Regions from separate parts of the Rhizobium sp. AN68 genome, predicted to be linked through region 3. Evidence: predicted binding sites of a transcription regulator. Region 3 holds the regulator's gene; each other region holds the start of a gene.
The links. Region 3 encodes LexA, which represses DNA repair genes until DNA is damaged. Its sites were predicted from a motif close to TGTTCNNNNTGTGTTCNG; they were not measured.

Region 1 (3,894 bases), 970 kb from region 3:
ACCGCGCGGTTGAAAATCCTGAGACCGGCTTTATCGGCGTCGAGCCCTTCGTCAATTCCATGGCCAAGCTGCTGGCAAGCGTGCGTGAAGGCGAGTTGATGAATATCCGCCTTTACGATGATGACGCGACGCAATTGCTGGATTGGCTGCCGGATGGGTCGATCGATCACATCGATCTTCTCTATCCCGATCCCTGGCCGAAGAAGAAGCACTGGAAGCGCCGTTTCGTTTCCGACGTCAATCTTGCCCGTTTCCATCGCGTCCTGAAACCCGGTGGCAAGTTCTGCTTTGCTTCCGATATCGATACCTACGTCAACTGGACGCTACAGCATTGCGCCCGCCACGGCGGTTTCGAGTGGACGGCGGCAAGTGCCGAGGACTGGCACACCCCCTATGCCAACTGGCCGGGCACGCGTTATGAGAACAAGGCGAAAAGAGAAGGCCGCAGCTCGGCCTATCTCACTTTCATTCGCATTTAACAGCTCGAACCGTCAGATATTCGCGTCCACTTCGGCAGCAACCGGAATGGAAGGCTGGGCGCCGGCGCGGGTGCAGGCGAGCGAGCCTGCGACGGCGGCGCGCTTCAGCGCCTTTTCGAAATCCATACCCTGATCGAGGCTGGCGGCGAGATAACCGCAGAAGGTATCGCCAGCGCCAACAGTATCGACCGGCTCGATCTTGAGACCGGACGCCTTGAAGACCTTGCCGTTGCGAATGGCGATCACGCCATCAGCACCAAGCGTCACGATCAATGTCTGGCCGGTCTGCTCATGCAGGGATTTGAGTTCATTTTCCCGTTCGGAGGCTGAAAGTCCGTTTTTGCCGATCAGCAGTTCAAACTCGGTTTCATTGGCTATGACGATTTCGGCAAGGCTGGCAAGGCGCGGCCCGTCCGCGGTCAGCGGCGCGGTGTTGATGATAGTGGTGATGCGTTTAGCCTTCGCGGCCGTCAGTGCTGCTTCGATTGAGGGTGCGGGCACCTCGAACTGAAGCATCAGAATATCGCCCGCTGCCATCTCCGCCACGGCTCTTGCGGCGTCGGATGCGGAAACTTCGCCATTGGCGGCGGGAATGACCGAGATCATGTTCTCCCCGCCTTCACCGATCAGGATTACGGCGGTTCCCGTGGGGCCGGGCGCGGTCTTGACGAGCGACAGATCGGTGCCGGCATCGCGCAGCAATGTCAGCGCTGGCGCGGCAAAGGTGTCATCACCCGTAGCGCCCGCCATTTTGACCGTTGCACCTGCGCGCCGTGCGGCAAGCGCCTGATTGGCTCCCTTTCCGCCGGCCGCCGTGGAAAAGGTTTCTCCCGTCACGGTTTCACCGGGTTTGGGCAGGCGTTTGGCGGTGGCGACGAGATCCATGTTGATGGAGCCGAAAACAGTAATCATCAGGGCATGTCCGTATGAAATTCAAAGCAAGGCGGCGACTTTGCCCGAGGGGATCACTCGTCGTCAACCACCCGCAACTTGGCCGTTCCTGCCCTGTTCTCTGCAAAGCGTCGCGCCTGCTCGATTTCGCTGTGGGAGGTCTCCTTTTCCGTCGGCGAAAAATCGAGGCCCTCGATCTTCTGGCCACGCGCCAGCACCTTGTCGGAGGAAATCAGCATCATGTCGACATCTTTCTGCGCCAGCCCGAAATGGGCCTGCAGCTTGCGCGTCCGGTCGTCCAGCCGCCGCACGTCATCCATGAGAAGCGCGACTTCACCCTGAATGAGGTGCGCCTGCTCGCGCATGCGCTGGTCCTTCAGCACCGACTGGATAACCTGCACCGACAGCATCAAAAGCGATGGCGAGACAATGACGACACGGGCGCGATGGGCACGCTGCACGAGATATTCGAAATGCTGGTGAATATCGGCGAAGATCGATTCCGACGGCACGAAGATGAAGGCCGTATCCTGCGTTTCGCCGCGTATCAGATATTTCTCCGCCACGTCGCGAATATGCACTTCCATATCGCGGCGGAACTGCTGGGTCGCAGCCCGTTTGCCCTCGGGCGTTTCATCCGCCTTCAGCGCATTCCACGCCTCCAGCGGAAACTTGGCATCGATGACGAGGGACGGGGCGTTGTTCGGCATCCTGATGATGCAGTCTGGTCGGTAGCCATTCGAAAGCGTGGGCTGAAGCTGAAAGGCCCCGGCGGGAAGCGCATCGGCGATCAGCGCTTCCATGCGCGCCTGCCCGAAAGCGCCGCGCGTCTGCTTGTTGGAGAGGATCGCCTGAAGCCCGACCACGTCCTTTGCCAGATCCTGAATATTACCCTGTGCGGCATCTATAACCGCAAGCCGCTCCTGCAGGCGGCTTAGATTCTCGTGTGTCGACCGCGTCTGCTCGGTCAGCGTCTCGCCCAGCCGCTGCGACATGCCGTCGAGGCGCTGGTTGATCGTCTGGCCCATCTCGCTCTGGCGCGTGCCGAGCGTCTCGGCCATCGCCGCGATCCGGCCGTGCAGTTCCGACTGGGTTTTCAACAGATCGGAAATTTCACCATCGGCTTCCGCTTTTTTCCCGCGACTTTTCGTGACCATCCAGAAAGCGGAAAGGCCGAAAACGAGAGCCGCAAGAAGCCCGCCGAAGCTGATGTCGACGGAGCCGGCCCGCAAGGCGGGATCGAGGAGAAAAGAGAAATCGATGCTCATGGCTAAATCTACCAGATTTCCAGTGATTCGTAAGATCAAAACAAGAACATTCATGCGGCGGAATTGAGTCGGCCAAAACCGGACGAAGGTCTCATTTCGACCGCGTATTTTTTATTTCCTCCGCGCAAGAGATACGTTATGGGAAGCCATGACTATCAAACCGCTTATCATTTTGCCCGATCCCGTGCTGCGCCAGCAATCAAGGCCCATCGAACAGGTGGATGCCGAAGTGTTGCGCCTTGCCGACGATATGCTTGAAACCATGTATGATGCGCCGGGTATCGGCCTTGCCGCCATTCAGGTGGGCGTGCCGCGCCGCATGCTGGTGATCGACGTTTCGCGCGAGGACGAGGAGAAAAAGCCGGTCGTCTTCATCAATCCGGAAATCCTCAAAGTGTCGGACGACGTCTCGGCCTATGAGGAAGGGTGTCTCTCCATTCCCGATTATTATGCCGAGGTAGAGCGTCCCGCATCCCTGACAGTGCGATATGTCGATCGTGACGGCAAGCAGCAGACGGTCGATGCGGACGGACTTCTGGCGACGTGTCTGCAGCATGAGATCGACCACCTGAACGGCATTCTGTTCATCGACCATATTTCGCGGCTGAAGCGAGAAATGGTCATCAAGAAATTCACCAAAGCAGCCCGCGCTAAGGTCTGATTCGTCTTAATTACGTAGACGGACCGGCATAGAGGGCAGGGGGCGATATGGCTCTTCGCATCATTTTCATGGGCACGCCGGATTTTTCCGTTCCCACGCTGCGTGCATTGGTGGACGCTGGTCACGAGGTCGTTGCCGTTTATACGCAGCCGCCGCGTCCAGGCGGTCGCCGTGGCCTCGATCTGCAGAAATCGCCGGTGCATCAGGCGGCCGAACTGCTGGGTCTGCCCGTGCTGACGCCGGTAAATTTCAAGGCCGAGGAAGACCGGCAGGAATTCAGGGAATTCAACGCCGATGTCGCGGTTGTCGTTGCCTATGGGCTGCTATTGCCCGAGGCTATCCTGAGCGGTACGCGTCTTGGCTGCTATAACGGCCACGCCTCGTTGCTGCCGCGCTGGCGCGGCGCTGCTCCCATTCAGCGAGCGATCATGGCTGGCGATGCCGAGACGGGCATGATGGTCATGAAAATGGAAAAGGGGCTGGATACCGGCCCGGTGGCGCTGACCGCCAAGGTCACGATCGGTGAGAATACCACGGCAGGTGAATTGCACGACAGCCTGATGCTGACAGGCGCGCGGCTGATGCGGCAGGCGAT
Region 2 (3,894 bases), 460 kb from region 3:
CCGCCGCGTGACACCGCTGGTAAGACCGGTCGCCCAGAACTGATAAGGTTCAGGAACTGAAAATGAAAGCCCGGAAAGCGCAAAGCTTTCCGGGCTTTTTTATTGGTAGCAAAGTTCCCAGTCCGACACATTATCCGTAACGCCGGACCAGATCCGGGGGCCAGCGTGATCAAGTCCGGCATGACTGGGATGCTTCTCACCCTGCCATCATCCTCAAATTTGAGGATAATCCAGCCTCTAACGCTTAGTTCAGCGCCACAGCAATCTCTGCTGCGAGCTGGGCATTGTTGCGTACCAGCGCGATATTGGTCGCGAGGCTGCGGCCGTCGGTCAGGCGGAAGATATCGCCGAGCAGGAAGGGCGTGACGGCCTTGCCGGTGATGTCCTCGCGCTCGGCGTGGGAAATGGCGCGATTGATGTAGATTTCCATCTCCTCGCGCGGAATTTCGTCCTCTTCCGGCACGGGATTGGCTATCAGCATACCGCCATCGATGCCGAGCTGTTCGCGGGTCGTCTGGAAATTGGCGATGGCTGCAGGGCTGTTGAGCGACAGCGGGCTGGGAAGGCCCGAAGAACGCGACCAGAAAGCCGGGAACTCTTCCGAACCGAAAGTCACGACAGGCACGCCGTTGGTTTCGAGAACTTCCAGCGTCTTCGGGATGTCAAGAATGGCCTTGGCGCCGGCGCAGACGACGATCACGCCGGTTTTGGCAAGCTCGGTCAGATCGGCGGAAATATCGAAGGTCTCCTCCGCGCCCTTGTGTACACCGCCGATGCCGCCGGTGGCGAAAACGCGGATGCCGGCGCGGGCAGCGGCGATCATGGTGGCTGCCACTGTCGTGGCACCGGTGCGGCGCTCGGCAATCGCAAAGGCAATATCGGCGCGCGAGACCTTCATGGCGTCGGTGGTCTGGGCAAGCGCTTCGAGCTGCTCCTTCTCGAGGCCGATATGCAGCGTACCGTGAATGACGGCGATGGTTGCCGGAACGGCTCCCTGATCGCGGATGATCTGTTCGACGCCTTCAGCCATCTCGATATTGCCGGGATAGGGCATGCCGTGGGTGATGATGGTCGATTCCAGCGCGACGATCGGCGCGCCGCGCTGTTTGGCAGCGGCAACCTCTTGCGAATAGACGATGGGCAGGAGCGGGGAGATGGGGCGGGTCATTCTGTTTGTTCCAGACTATAAAAAAACGGGTTCATGCCAGCATTTCGGCCTTGGGGACAAGCCCCAACATGGTCTCGACACTGTCTTTTGACAGGTCTTGGGCGGTGGCGAAAGGCGATTGCACGGTGATGGCGGCCGCCGCGGCACCCAGCCGCAGGGCCTCAGTGATGGCTTTGCCCTCCGTAATCGCCGCGAGATAACCTGACGCCATGGCGTCTCCGGCGCCGGTTACGTCTTTCACCTCGCGGATGATGGGTGGGTGGAGGCTTGCGGTTTGCGTCGCGTTGAAGGCTACCACTTCGCTTGCGCCACGGGTGATGACGCCGCCGGCAAGGCCTGCCCTGCGGAGAATGCCCGGCCAGTCGCGAACATTGTCTGCCGTCTGTCCCGTCAGCGCGCGCGCCTCTGCCTCGTTCATGAAGAGAATGTCGATATCGGCGAGCATGTCCTTCAGTTTCACCGCCTTGGCGGGCGAAATGGCGATGGCCGCGAGCGGCTTTTGGCAGGCGCGGGCAATGAGACCGAGCGCCTTCAACGTATCCTCCGGCAGATTGGCATCGCAAAGCAGAAGGTCGCTCGCGGTAATCGCGTCACGCACCGCGCGAACTTTGAGGCGGCGCGGCGAAAACAGCTTGTAAAGGTCCATATCCGCAAGTGCGATGACAAGATTGCCGTCGCGCTCCAGAATGGCGGTGTAGCTTGGCGTGCGGCGATCGAGGAAAACGAAGGGCGTATCTTCCACGCCCGCCTGCCTTGCTGCCTCTGCCACCGCTTCGCCGGTCACGTCGCCGCCGCGCGGTGCGATGATACGGACGGCAAAACCGAGCCGGGAAAGATTGCGCGCCGCATTGAAACCGCCGCCGCCAGCCTCTTCCATCCATGAGCCAGGATTGCTGGCGCCGGGCGCCGTTTCAGTCTCGATCATGCCGCGCCTGTCTATATGCGCGCCGCCCAGAACGAGTATCTTCTTCACGCTTGTGTTTCCCTCTTTCGCGGATGGAAAAGGTGGACGATCTGTCCCAATCTTCTGTTCGTTCCCCTTCACATCCGGTTCGCAGCGATAGGCCGGACCCGGAAAAACGAAAGCAGAACAAACCACTTATCGCTATTTGTTTTCAATATGCTGGCTGCGCCTTGCGATATGAGAACAAATAGAGTACATCCTATTTCCATACTGCTTCATTGCCTGTGCGGCTTCAATAACCTAAAGGTGGATCGGATGGCACAAAATTCTTTGCGTCTCGTAGAGGATAAATCGGTGGATAAAAGCAAGGCACTGGAAGCGGCGCTCTCCCAGATCGAACGGTCGTTCGGCAAGGGATCGATCATGAAGCTCGGTTCCAATGAAAACGTGGTTGAAGTAGAGACCATTTCGACGGGTTCTCTCAGCCTGGATATAGCGCTCGGTATCGGCGGCCTGCCGAAGGGGCGTATCGTTGAGATTTACGGCCCGGAAAGCTCCGGTAAGACGACGCTTGCGTTGCAGACGATCGCGGAAGCCCAGAAGAAGGGCGGCATCTGCGCCTTCGTGGATGCCGAGCACGCGCTCGATCCGGTCTATGCCCGCAAGCTCGGTGTGGATTTGCAGAACCTTCTGATCTCGCAGCCGGATACGGGCGAGCAGGCGCTTGAAATCACCGATACGCTGGTGCGCTCCGGTGCCGTCGACATTCTGGTCGTGGACTCGGTTGCGGCGCTGACGCCGCGTGCCGAAATCGAAGGCGAGATGGGCGACAGCCTGCCGGGCCTTCAGGCACGTCTGATGAGCCAGGCGCTGCGCAAGCTGACCGCCTCGATCTCCAAGTCGAAGTGCATGGTGATCTTCATCAACCAGATCCGCATGAAGATCGGCGTCATGTTCGGTTCGCCGGAAACGACGACGGGCGGTAATGCGCTTAAATTCTACGCCTCGGTGCGTCTCGACATTCGCCGTATCGGCGCCGTCAAGGAGCGTGAAGAGGTTGTCGGCAACCAGACCCGCGTCAAGGTCGTCAAGAACAAGATGGCACCGCCTTTCAAGCAGGTGGAATTCGACATCATGTATGGCGAAGGCGTTTCCAAGACCGGCGAGCTTGTCGATCTCGGCGTGAAAGCCGGTATCGTCGAGAAATCCGGTGCATGGTTCTCCTATAACAGCCAGCGTCTGGGACAGGGGCGTGAAAATGCCAAGACCTTCCTGCGCGACAATCCGGAAATGGCAAGCGAGATCGAACTGGCGCTGCGCCAGAACGCCGGTCTGATCGCCGATCGGTTCCTGCAGAATGGCGGCCCGGAAGCTGGCGAAAGCGACGACGGTCCCGACGAGGGCTGATGCATTCGAAGGTCCGGGCGTTCGCGTCCGGTGGCTTTGCCGGCATGAGCCGGTATGGATCAAAAGGGTCGTGCGATTTTCCTCGCGTGGCCCTTTTTCTTTGCCTAGACGCCTTGGTGCGCCTCCATGGCTGGACAGGGCAGGATGCGGACGATAAAAGCCTTTGATTTTGCAAGATAGCCATCATTCGGGATGGCGGTGATGGACTCCAGCTGTGAGCGGTGTGTGGGCATGAGCGGTGTGAATGAAATTCGGTCGACCTTTCTCGACTACTTCAAGAAGAACGGACACGAGATTGTGCCCTCCAGCCCGCTGGTGCCGCGCAACGATCCGACGCTGATGTTCACCAATGCCGGCATGGTGCAGTTCAAGAACGTCTTCACCGGTCTCGAAAGCCGTCCTTATTCCACCGCCG
Region 3 (3,894 bases):
GGACGCCAGCGATCATGAAGGCATGTTCGCGGCTTTCCATCTGGCAGGGGCCGGCAATCAGCGAAAACCGCTCGGTATTCGAGAAGGAAACCTTGCTGGCGCCATCGCCGGCGGTGACTTTAAGATTGTTCGTAACGCTCATCATTTTTCCTCGAAGGCGAAGGCAACACCCTGACCGGGTGCTGCGGGCACCACCAGACGGCCGTCCGCTTTTGCGCAGGACACGCCATTAGCAGCAAGCACCGCCTCTGTCACGGCAAGATCGTGTGACGAAAAGACAATGCCCGCGCCGCGCAATCCGCCTTCGTTGCCATCCTGAGCATTCAGGGCCTGCCCGCTGAAAGCCGGTTTTCCGGTCAATCTGATGCTGGCATTGCCGGTCGCGAAAACCATATCACCGCCCGGAGACCATTTGCCTTCACAGCCAAACACCGTCTCGATCAGGCCCGCCACCTTCATATCGCCGCCGGTAAACAGGACGATTTCACTGAGGCCGGTGACACCATTGGCGTGGCGCTCCAGCATGGTGCGATCGCCCGGAAGGGCTTGAACCCGTTGACAACTGAACAAAAAGAAATCCGCGGCCGCCCCGCTTGCAGCAAAAGCAAGCCGGAACGCCGCCTCGCCTTGCGAGCCATCCGGCATCCGAACAGGCCGCGAAAACTCGAAAACATCGCCCGCCGAAAGGCCGGCTGCCCGAAACCGCTCATGGTCAACCAAGGCGTCTTCAGTCCTGGCGACAAGAGCCGAAAAACCCTCCTGCCCGTCCCGTTGCCGGAAGGCCACATCCCTGCCAGTGAAAACATCACCCCTCTCTATTGACGCATTATATTTAGCCGGATCAGTAATTGCGAGCGGCTCCAGATAGGTGCCATCGGCGAAAAATACGCAGGCATTTTGGGTGCCGAAAGGATGCAGAGCCTCCGGCGCAACCGTAAAGCCAAGACTGACGAGGCGCTTCACGGCGACGCCTATGACTTCCACGGGCAAAACGAGATGGTCAACGCTATAGGGTTTCGTCATGAAAATGTATCCTGCTGGCCTTCCGCCCGGAGCATGCCGGGACGGTTTCGACCGCACAAAAGCACAATTGCGTGCTATGAGGCAAATCATCACAGCAACAGATGGCACCTTCACGAAATTTTAGGGGATTGCAGAACACATATGGAACATATAGTGTTCGTTCTGTATTTGTTTCGCGACTTCCACTACGATTCTAAAGGGTGTTTTCCTCATGCTCACGCGCAAACAGCAGGAATTGCTTCTCTTCATTCATGAACGAATGAAAGAGTCCGGCGTGCCGCCCTCCTTCGATGAAATGAAGGACGCACTCGATCTTGCTTCGAAATCCGGCATCCACCGCCTGATAACCGCTCTCGAAGAGCGAGGATTCATTCGTCGGCTACCGAATAGAGCTCGGGCGCTGGAAGTCATCAAGCTGCCCGAGGCTTATACGCCGGGTGCAAGGCCGCAGCGCGGCTTTTCGCCAAGCGTTATCGAAGGCAGCCTTGGCAAGCCCAAAACGCCGGAACCGGCCCCTGCCCCCAAGACGCCGGCCAATGATCTGGGCGGCGCTGTCACCGTGCCGGTCATGGGCCGCATCGCTGCGGGCGTACCGATTTCCGCCATCCAGAACAACACCCATGATGTGGCCGTGCCAGTAGACATGCTTGGCACGGGCGAACATTACGCTCTTGAGGTCAAGGGTGATTCGATGATCGAGGCCGGCATTTTCGACGGCGACACAGTCATCATCCGCAACGGCAACACCGCCAATCCCGGGGATATCGTTGTGGCTCTGGTGGATGACGAGGAAGCCACGCTGAAGCGCTTCCGCCGCAAGGGTGCCTCCATTGCGCTCGAGGCGGCAAACCCAGCCTATGAGACCCGTATCTTCGGGCCCGACCGGGTTAAAATTCAGGGCAAGCTGGTGGGGCTGATCCGCCGCTACCATTGATCTTATCGAACCGAACGTATTCACTTTATAATAGGCGTCATCGTGAAGATGGCGCCTATATTGGGTTTGGCTTTTTCCAAACGTGGCGGGCTTTTGCGGGTGCACGAGGATATGCGCCATCCAGCCTATGCGCGTTGCCCTTTCTAAACTGAGTTCCTGCTCCATAAAGATGCTTCGGTTTCGCTACAGGCGTGGTGGCGAATGGGCTGCTCGCTGTAATTGTCGAAGCGATCCCATCCGCTGTTTTTTAGCGACGTTGTTCTGTCGTGTTGCGCAGTCAGTTTTAGTCGTCACCAAAGGGTGACTTATCGAAGGCGCGCTCTCAGCGGCCCCACATCACCATTCATCAACGGCGTTTATGGGAGCCATGGATAATTTTCGATATTCCGTGAACGCTTGGCAGGTGTAGAAATACGCGTCATATCCGGGAGATACGCCATGTACGATCTTTATATAGCCAACAAGAACTATTCTTCATGGTCGCTGCGGCCGTGGGTATTGATGCGCACGCTCGGTATCGCCTTTGATGAAAAGCTCATTCCGTTCGGCGAAGGCGTATCCTTCTCCTCCTTTTCGCCGACGGGCAAGGTGCCCTGCCTGGTCGACGAGGGTATGACGGTTTGGGAAACGCTTTCGATCGTCGAATATCTTGCCGAAAGACACCAGGGTGTCTGGGCAAGCGACAAGCATGCGAGGGCCTGGTCGCGTTCGGCCGCAAGTGAGATGCATGCCGGCTTTTCCTCGCTGCGCAATCTCTATCCCATGTCGGTGGGCATTCGGGTCAAACCCAGGGGCGGCGATGCCGGACTTAAGGCCGATATAAAGCGGATCGATGCGTTGTGGAGCGAGGGTCTTACAAAATTCGGCGGGCCATATCTTGCCGGTCAAAAGTTCACGGCGGTCGATGCTTTCTTCTGCCCGGTTGCATTCCGTTTCCAGACCTATGGCAGCGCGGATCTTTCGCCAGCAGCGAAAGCCTATTGCGACCTGCTGCTCGCCCTGCCTGCCATGCAAGAATGGTACGAGGCCGGTTTGAAGGAGAGCTGGCGCGACGCTGGTCATGAAGAGGAAGTTGGCGGGATCGGCGAATTGACTGAAGATTTGCGCGCCAAGGCCCGATGATCCATGCTGGCGGCAGTCATTGCGACGCCGCCAGCAGCCGGATGATGGGCTGCGGCAGATCACGGTCGAAACGTCCGCTTTTCCAGTCGTAATAACGGTGCTGGCTCCAGGGCCTGTCCGTTCCGGCGATTGCGGCGCGCAGCCCGCTCACCACACCCTCCTCCCTCTTGTCAGCAAAATCTATTTCCACAGAACCGAGACGCCGCAAGATGTCACGGCTGAGCAGGAGTGCTCCCGAGCGGCACTGCGAAAAAGAGGTTCTGCGGGAAACAACGACGATATCGGCAATATCGCAGGCTTTTCCGGCGAAGCGGCCATCTTTCAGAACGACGACCCACTCTCCGCTTGCGGCGCTCGCTACGCACCATATGTCTTTCCTGCAGGTGAAGACGCCAGCTTTGGCGCCTTTGAGCGCCGCCGTCATCTCGCGTACCACCACAGCCATGTCTTCCGGCGACAGTTTCGATCTCGAGTCAGAACCAGCATTATTTGCCATGCTCTCACCATTTATAAAATCTGGCGGCACGGTTTTTTCCGGCAGCAGCAGCGCCCTTTGCCACTGTCCGTAAACGAAGCCCTGCGGACGGGCTTTTGTGGTTGAGACCTTGCCGTCCTCCAGGAGTGCTACCAAGTCGCCGTCCTCGTGAATCAATAGATCCGGCAGATCACGATAGGCCGTAACTGCCGACACGCCGAAGGCGAAGAGCAGAAACGGGATGCCAAGAAGCGCAAGCTTGCTTCGCAGCAATGTCAGCAGCAGGAAACCCACCGAAGCCAAACCGATAAACCATCCATGCGGACGCCCCGTCGCTGCG
Region 4 (3,894 bases), 110 kb from region 3:
ACGGGACTTCTGGGCAGCCTTGCTTTCCGCTTAGACCCTACCCTGCCCGCCATGATCGCGCCGATGGGCGCCTCGGCGGTGCTTTTATTCGCCGTGCCATCCAGCCCCCTTGCGCAGCCCTGGTCGATCCTCTGCGGTAACATCGTGTCGGCTTTCGTGGGCGTGACGGTGGCTCTACTCGTTCCGGATATTTTCCTTGCCAGCGCGCTTGCCATAAGCCTTGCCATTGCTGCCATGATGGCGCTGCGCTGCCTGCACCCGCCAAGCGGCGCGGTGGCGCTGACGGCCGTTCTCGGCGGTCCCGCCGTGCATAGTCTCGGCTATGGCTTTATTCTCTGGCCGGTCGCCGGAAACTCGCTCATCCTTCTCATCCTCGCGCTCGTTTATAACAATGCCACCGGCCGCGCCTATCCGCACGGCCTGAGGTTTGGAAAGGCCAGCCACGGCACGGCAGACCCGACGCCGATACAGAAAATCGGCTTTTCCTCAGCCGATCTGGACGAGGTGCTGAAGGAATATGACGAGGTTCTCGATATTGATCGCGATGTGCTGGAGATGATTTTGCGCAAGACGGAATTGCGCTCCTGGCGCCGCCGCGCCCTCCACCTCGATTGCGCCAGCGTCATGTCGCGCGATGTGGTCGGCGTCGCCCCGGATGATAGCCTGCGCCACGCCCATTCACTGATGCGCAACCGCCATTTCAAGGCTCTGCCCGTGACCAACGACAGGGCCGAAATCGTCGGCATCGTCACTCAGACGGATTTTCTTGAAAAGGCTAGCTGGAGAAACGGCCGCCCTTCCATCGGTTTCCTGCAGCGCCTGCGCCTTATCCTCTCAGGCGAAAGCGCACCTAACGATACCGTCAAGGATATCATGACATCGCCTGTTAGAACCGTGCGGCCGGAAACGGCGATCGAGGAAGCAATCATCCGCTTTGCGGAGGAAGGCCTGCATTACCTGCCGGTGATCGACGCCAACGGCAAGATGGTGGGTATTCTTTCGCAGTCCGATGTCATGGTTGCGATGCTGGCGGACAAAGCCGCGGCATAGGTCGTCGCGACCTTGAAGCGGGCAACCGGTTCGACCGGCGCCCGCCCCGTCAATCTCGGTCCCGATCAGAACGGGATATCGTCGTCCATGTCACTGGAGAAGCCGCCGGAAGGCTGGCTGCCGCCACGCGAGGCACCGCCGCGGGCCGCCGGCTGCTGGTCGTAACCGCCACCGTAGTTACCGCCGCCGCTGCCATAATCTCCACCGCCGATGTCGCCACCGCTGCGGCTGCCGCCGCCACCTTCGCCGCGACCGTCGAGCATCGTCAGCGTGGAGTTGAAGCCCTGCAGTACCACTTCGGTGGAGTAACGGTCGTTACCGGTCTGGTCCTGCCACTTGCGCGTCTGCAGCTGGCCTTCAATATAGAGCTTGGCGCCCTTTTTCACATATTGTTCGACAACCTTGCACAGGCCTTCGTTGAAAACGACGACCGTGTGCCATTCTGTCTTTTCCTTGCGCTCGCCGCTGTTGCGGTCCCGCCACGTCTCCGACGTGGCGATACGCAGATTGGCAATCGGACGGCCGTCCTGCGTCCGGCGAATTTCGGGATCGGCGCCAACGTTCCCAATCAGAATTACCTTGTTTACGCTACCAGCCATCTCGTCATCCTGTCCGCCAGCCATCGTGACCGGCAATTGCATTTCAAAAAATCCCGCACACAATAACCATCGCCGCCCGCAAAGGGCACCGCAACGGGGAACAATCCACAGCGAATAATCCCGACTTTCTCAGAGAGTACATTCGCACTTGCAATTTGTTCCTTTTTTGTTCTATTAAATCACGAAATTCGAGTCAAGTGAGCCGAAAAGCCATCGATCGATAGGGAATAAACCTCGACACGTCCGGTTGCGTCACTACATAAGGACGCGCCGCCATCAGGCCTGTTAATTTTGTCCGAGCTTTATCATGAGTGAACTGAAGACGATTTCCATCCGTGGTGCCCGTGAGCATAACCTCAAGGGTATCGATCTGGATCTACCGCGCAATAAGCTGATCGTCATGACCGGGCTCTCCGGCTCGGGCAAGTCGTCGCTCGCCTTCGACACAATCTATGCTGAGGGCCAGCGCCGTTATGTCGAGAGCCTCTCGGCCTATGCGCGCCAGTTCCTCGAAATGATGCAGAAGCCGGATGTAGACCGCATCGAGGGGCTTTCTCCGGCGATTTCCATCGAGCAGAAAACCACCTCGAAGAACCCGCGCTCCACGGTCGGCACGGTCACGGAAATCTACGACTATATGCGCCTGCTGTTTGCGCGTGTCGGCGTGCCTTACTCGCCGGCGACGGGCCTGCCGATCGAGAGCCAGACGGTCAGCCAGATGGTCGACCGTATCCTTGCCTTCGAGGAAGGCACGCGCCTTTATATTCTCGCGCCGATCGTGCGCGGCCGCAAAGGCGAATATAAAAAGGAACTCGCCGAGCTGATGAAGAAGGGCTTCCAGCGCGTCAAGGTGGATGGCCAGTTCTACGAGATCGCTGACGTTCCCGTCCTCGACAAGAAGTACAAACACGATATCGATGTGGTGGTGGACCGCGCCGTCGTGCGCCCGGATATGGCAGCACGCCTTGCCGACAGTCTCGAGACCTGCCTCAAGCTTGCCGACGGGTTGGCAGTGGCCGAATTTGCCGACAAGCCCCTGCCGCCGGAAGAAACCTCGGCTGGCGGCTCCGCAAACAAATCGCTCAATGAGACCCACGAGCGTATGCTGTTTTCGGAAAAATTCGCCTGCCCGGTCTCCGGCTTCACCATCCCGGAAATCGAGCCCCGGCTTTTCTCCTTCAACAATCCCTTCGGCGCCTGCCCCACCTGTGACGGTCTCGGCTCGCAGCAGAAGGTGGACGAAAACCTGATCGTGCCCGAACCTGCACGCACCCTGCGGGATGGCGCGATCGCCCCCTGGGCCAAGTCGTCTTCCCCCTATTACAACCAGACGCTGGAGGCGCTGGGCAAGGCCTTCGGTTTCAAGCTGTCGAGCAAATGGACGGACCTTTCGAAAGAGGCGCAGCACGCCATTCTCCAGGGCACTGACGACAAGATCGAGTTCAACTATCAGGACGGTGCGCGCTCCTACAAGACGGTGAAGAATTTCGAAGGCATCGTTCCCAATCTGGAGCGTCGCTGGAAAGAGACTGACAGCGCCTGGGCGCGCGAGGAAATCGAGCGTTATATGTCGGCGGCCCCCTGCCCGGCCTGCGCCGGCTATCGCCTGAAGCCGGAAGCGCTCGCCGTCAAGATCAACAGGATGCACATCGGCGAAGTCACCCAGATGTCGATCCGTATGGCACGCGACTGGTTCGAGACGCTGCCGGAAAATCTGAACGCCAAACAGAACGAGATCGCGGTTCGCATTCTCAAGGAAATCCGCGAACGTCTGCGATTCCTCAACGATGTCGGGCTGGATTATCTCAGCCTGTCACGCAATTCCGGAACGCTTTCCGGCGGAGAAAGCCAGCGCATCCGGCTTGCTTCGCAGATCGGTTCCGGCCTCACGGGTGTGCTCTATGTTCTGGACGAGCCCTCCATCGGCCTGCACCAGCGCGACAATGCCCGCCTGCTCGATACGCTGAAACATCTGCGTGATATCGGCAATACGGTGATTGTGGTCGAACACGACGAGGATGCCATTCTGACGGCGGATTACGTTGTCGATATCGGCCCCGCCGCCGGCATTCACGGCGGTCAGGTCATCGCCGAAGGCACGCCGCAGGAGGTCATGGCCAATCCGAAATCGCTGACCGGCAAATATCTATCCGGCGAACTTGGCGTCGCCGTGCCGGCAGAACGCCGCAAGCCGAAGAAGGGCCGCGAAATCAAGGTTTTTGGCGCACGCGGCAACAACCTGAAG

Region 1: the regulator LexA is predicted to act here: its motif matches at 2,670-2,687, upstream of RBH71_RS14480 (DNA recombination protein RmuC).
Region 2: the regulator LexA is predicted to act here: its motif matches at 2,312-2,329, upstream of recA (recombinase RecA).
Region 4: the regulator LexA is predicted to act here: its motif matches at 1,806-1,823, upstream of uvrA (excinuclease ABC subunit UvrA).

Annotation. Positions count from the first base shown of each region.
Region 1 is NZ_JARWMI010000003.1:296,894-300,787, forward strand. Features, by position in the region: gene trmB (tRNA (guanosine(46)-N7)-methyltransferase TrmB) at 1-479, shown strand, start outside; gene RBH71_RS14475 (ribokinase) at 492-1,391, opposite strand; gene RBH71_RS14480 (DNA recombination protein RmuC) at 1,445-2,638, opposite strand; gene def (peptide deformylase) at 2,787-3,299, shown strand; gene fmt (methionyl-tRNA formyltransferase) at 3,347-3,894, shown strand, end outside.
Region 2 is NZ_JARWMI010000003.1:1,724,537-1,728,430, reverse strand. Features, by position in the region: gene RBH71_RS21505 (OmpA family protein) at 1-43, shown strand, start outside; gene RBH71_RS21500 (pseudouridine-5'-phosphate glycosidase) at 245-1,168, opposite strand; gene RBH71_RS21495 (carbohydrate kinase family protein) at 1,200-2,141, opposite strand; gene recA (recombinase RecA) at 2,388-3,479, shown strand; gene alaS (alanine--tRNA ligase) at 3,711-3,894, shown strand, end outside.
Region 3 is NZ_JARWMI010000003.1:1,267,789-1,271,682, reverse strand. Features, by position in the region: gene kdsA (3-deoxy-8-phosphooctulonate synthase) at 1-142, opposite strand, end outside; gene RBH71_RS19240 (VOC family protein) at 142-1,023, opposite strand; gene lexA (transcriptional repressor LexA) at 1,235-1,957, shown strand; gene RBH71_RS19230 (glutathione S-transferase family protein) at 2,396-3,079, shown strand; gene RBH71_RS19225 (ComEC/Rec2 family competence protein) at 3,096-3,894, opposite strand, start outside.
Region 4 is NZ_JARWMI010000003.1:1,376,973-1,380,866, forward strand. Features, by position in the region: gene RBH71_RS19790 (HPP family protein) at 1-1,050, shown strand, start outside; gene RBH71_RS19795 (single-stranded DNA-binding protein) at 1,116-1,691, opposite strand; gene uvrA (excinuclease ABC subunit UvrA) at 1,957-3,894, shown strand, end outside.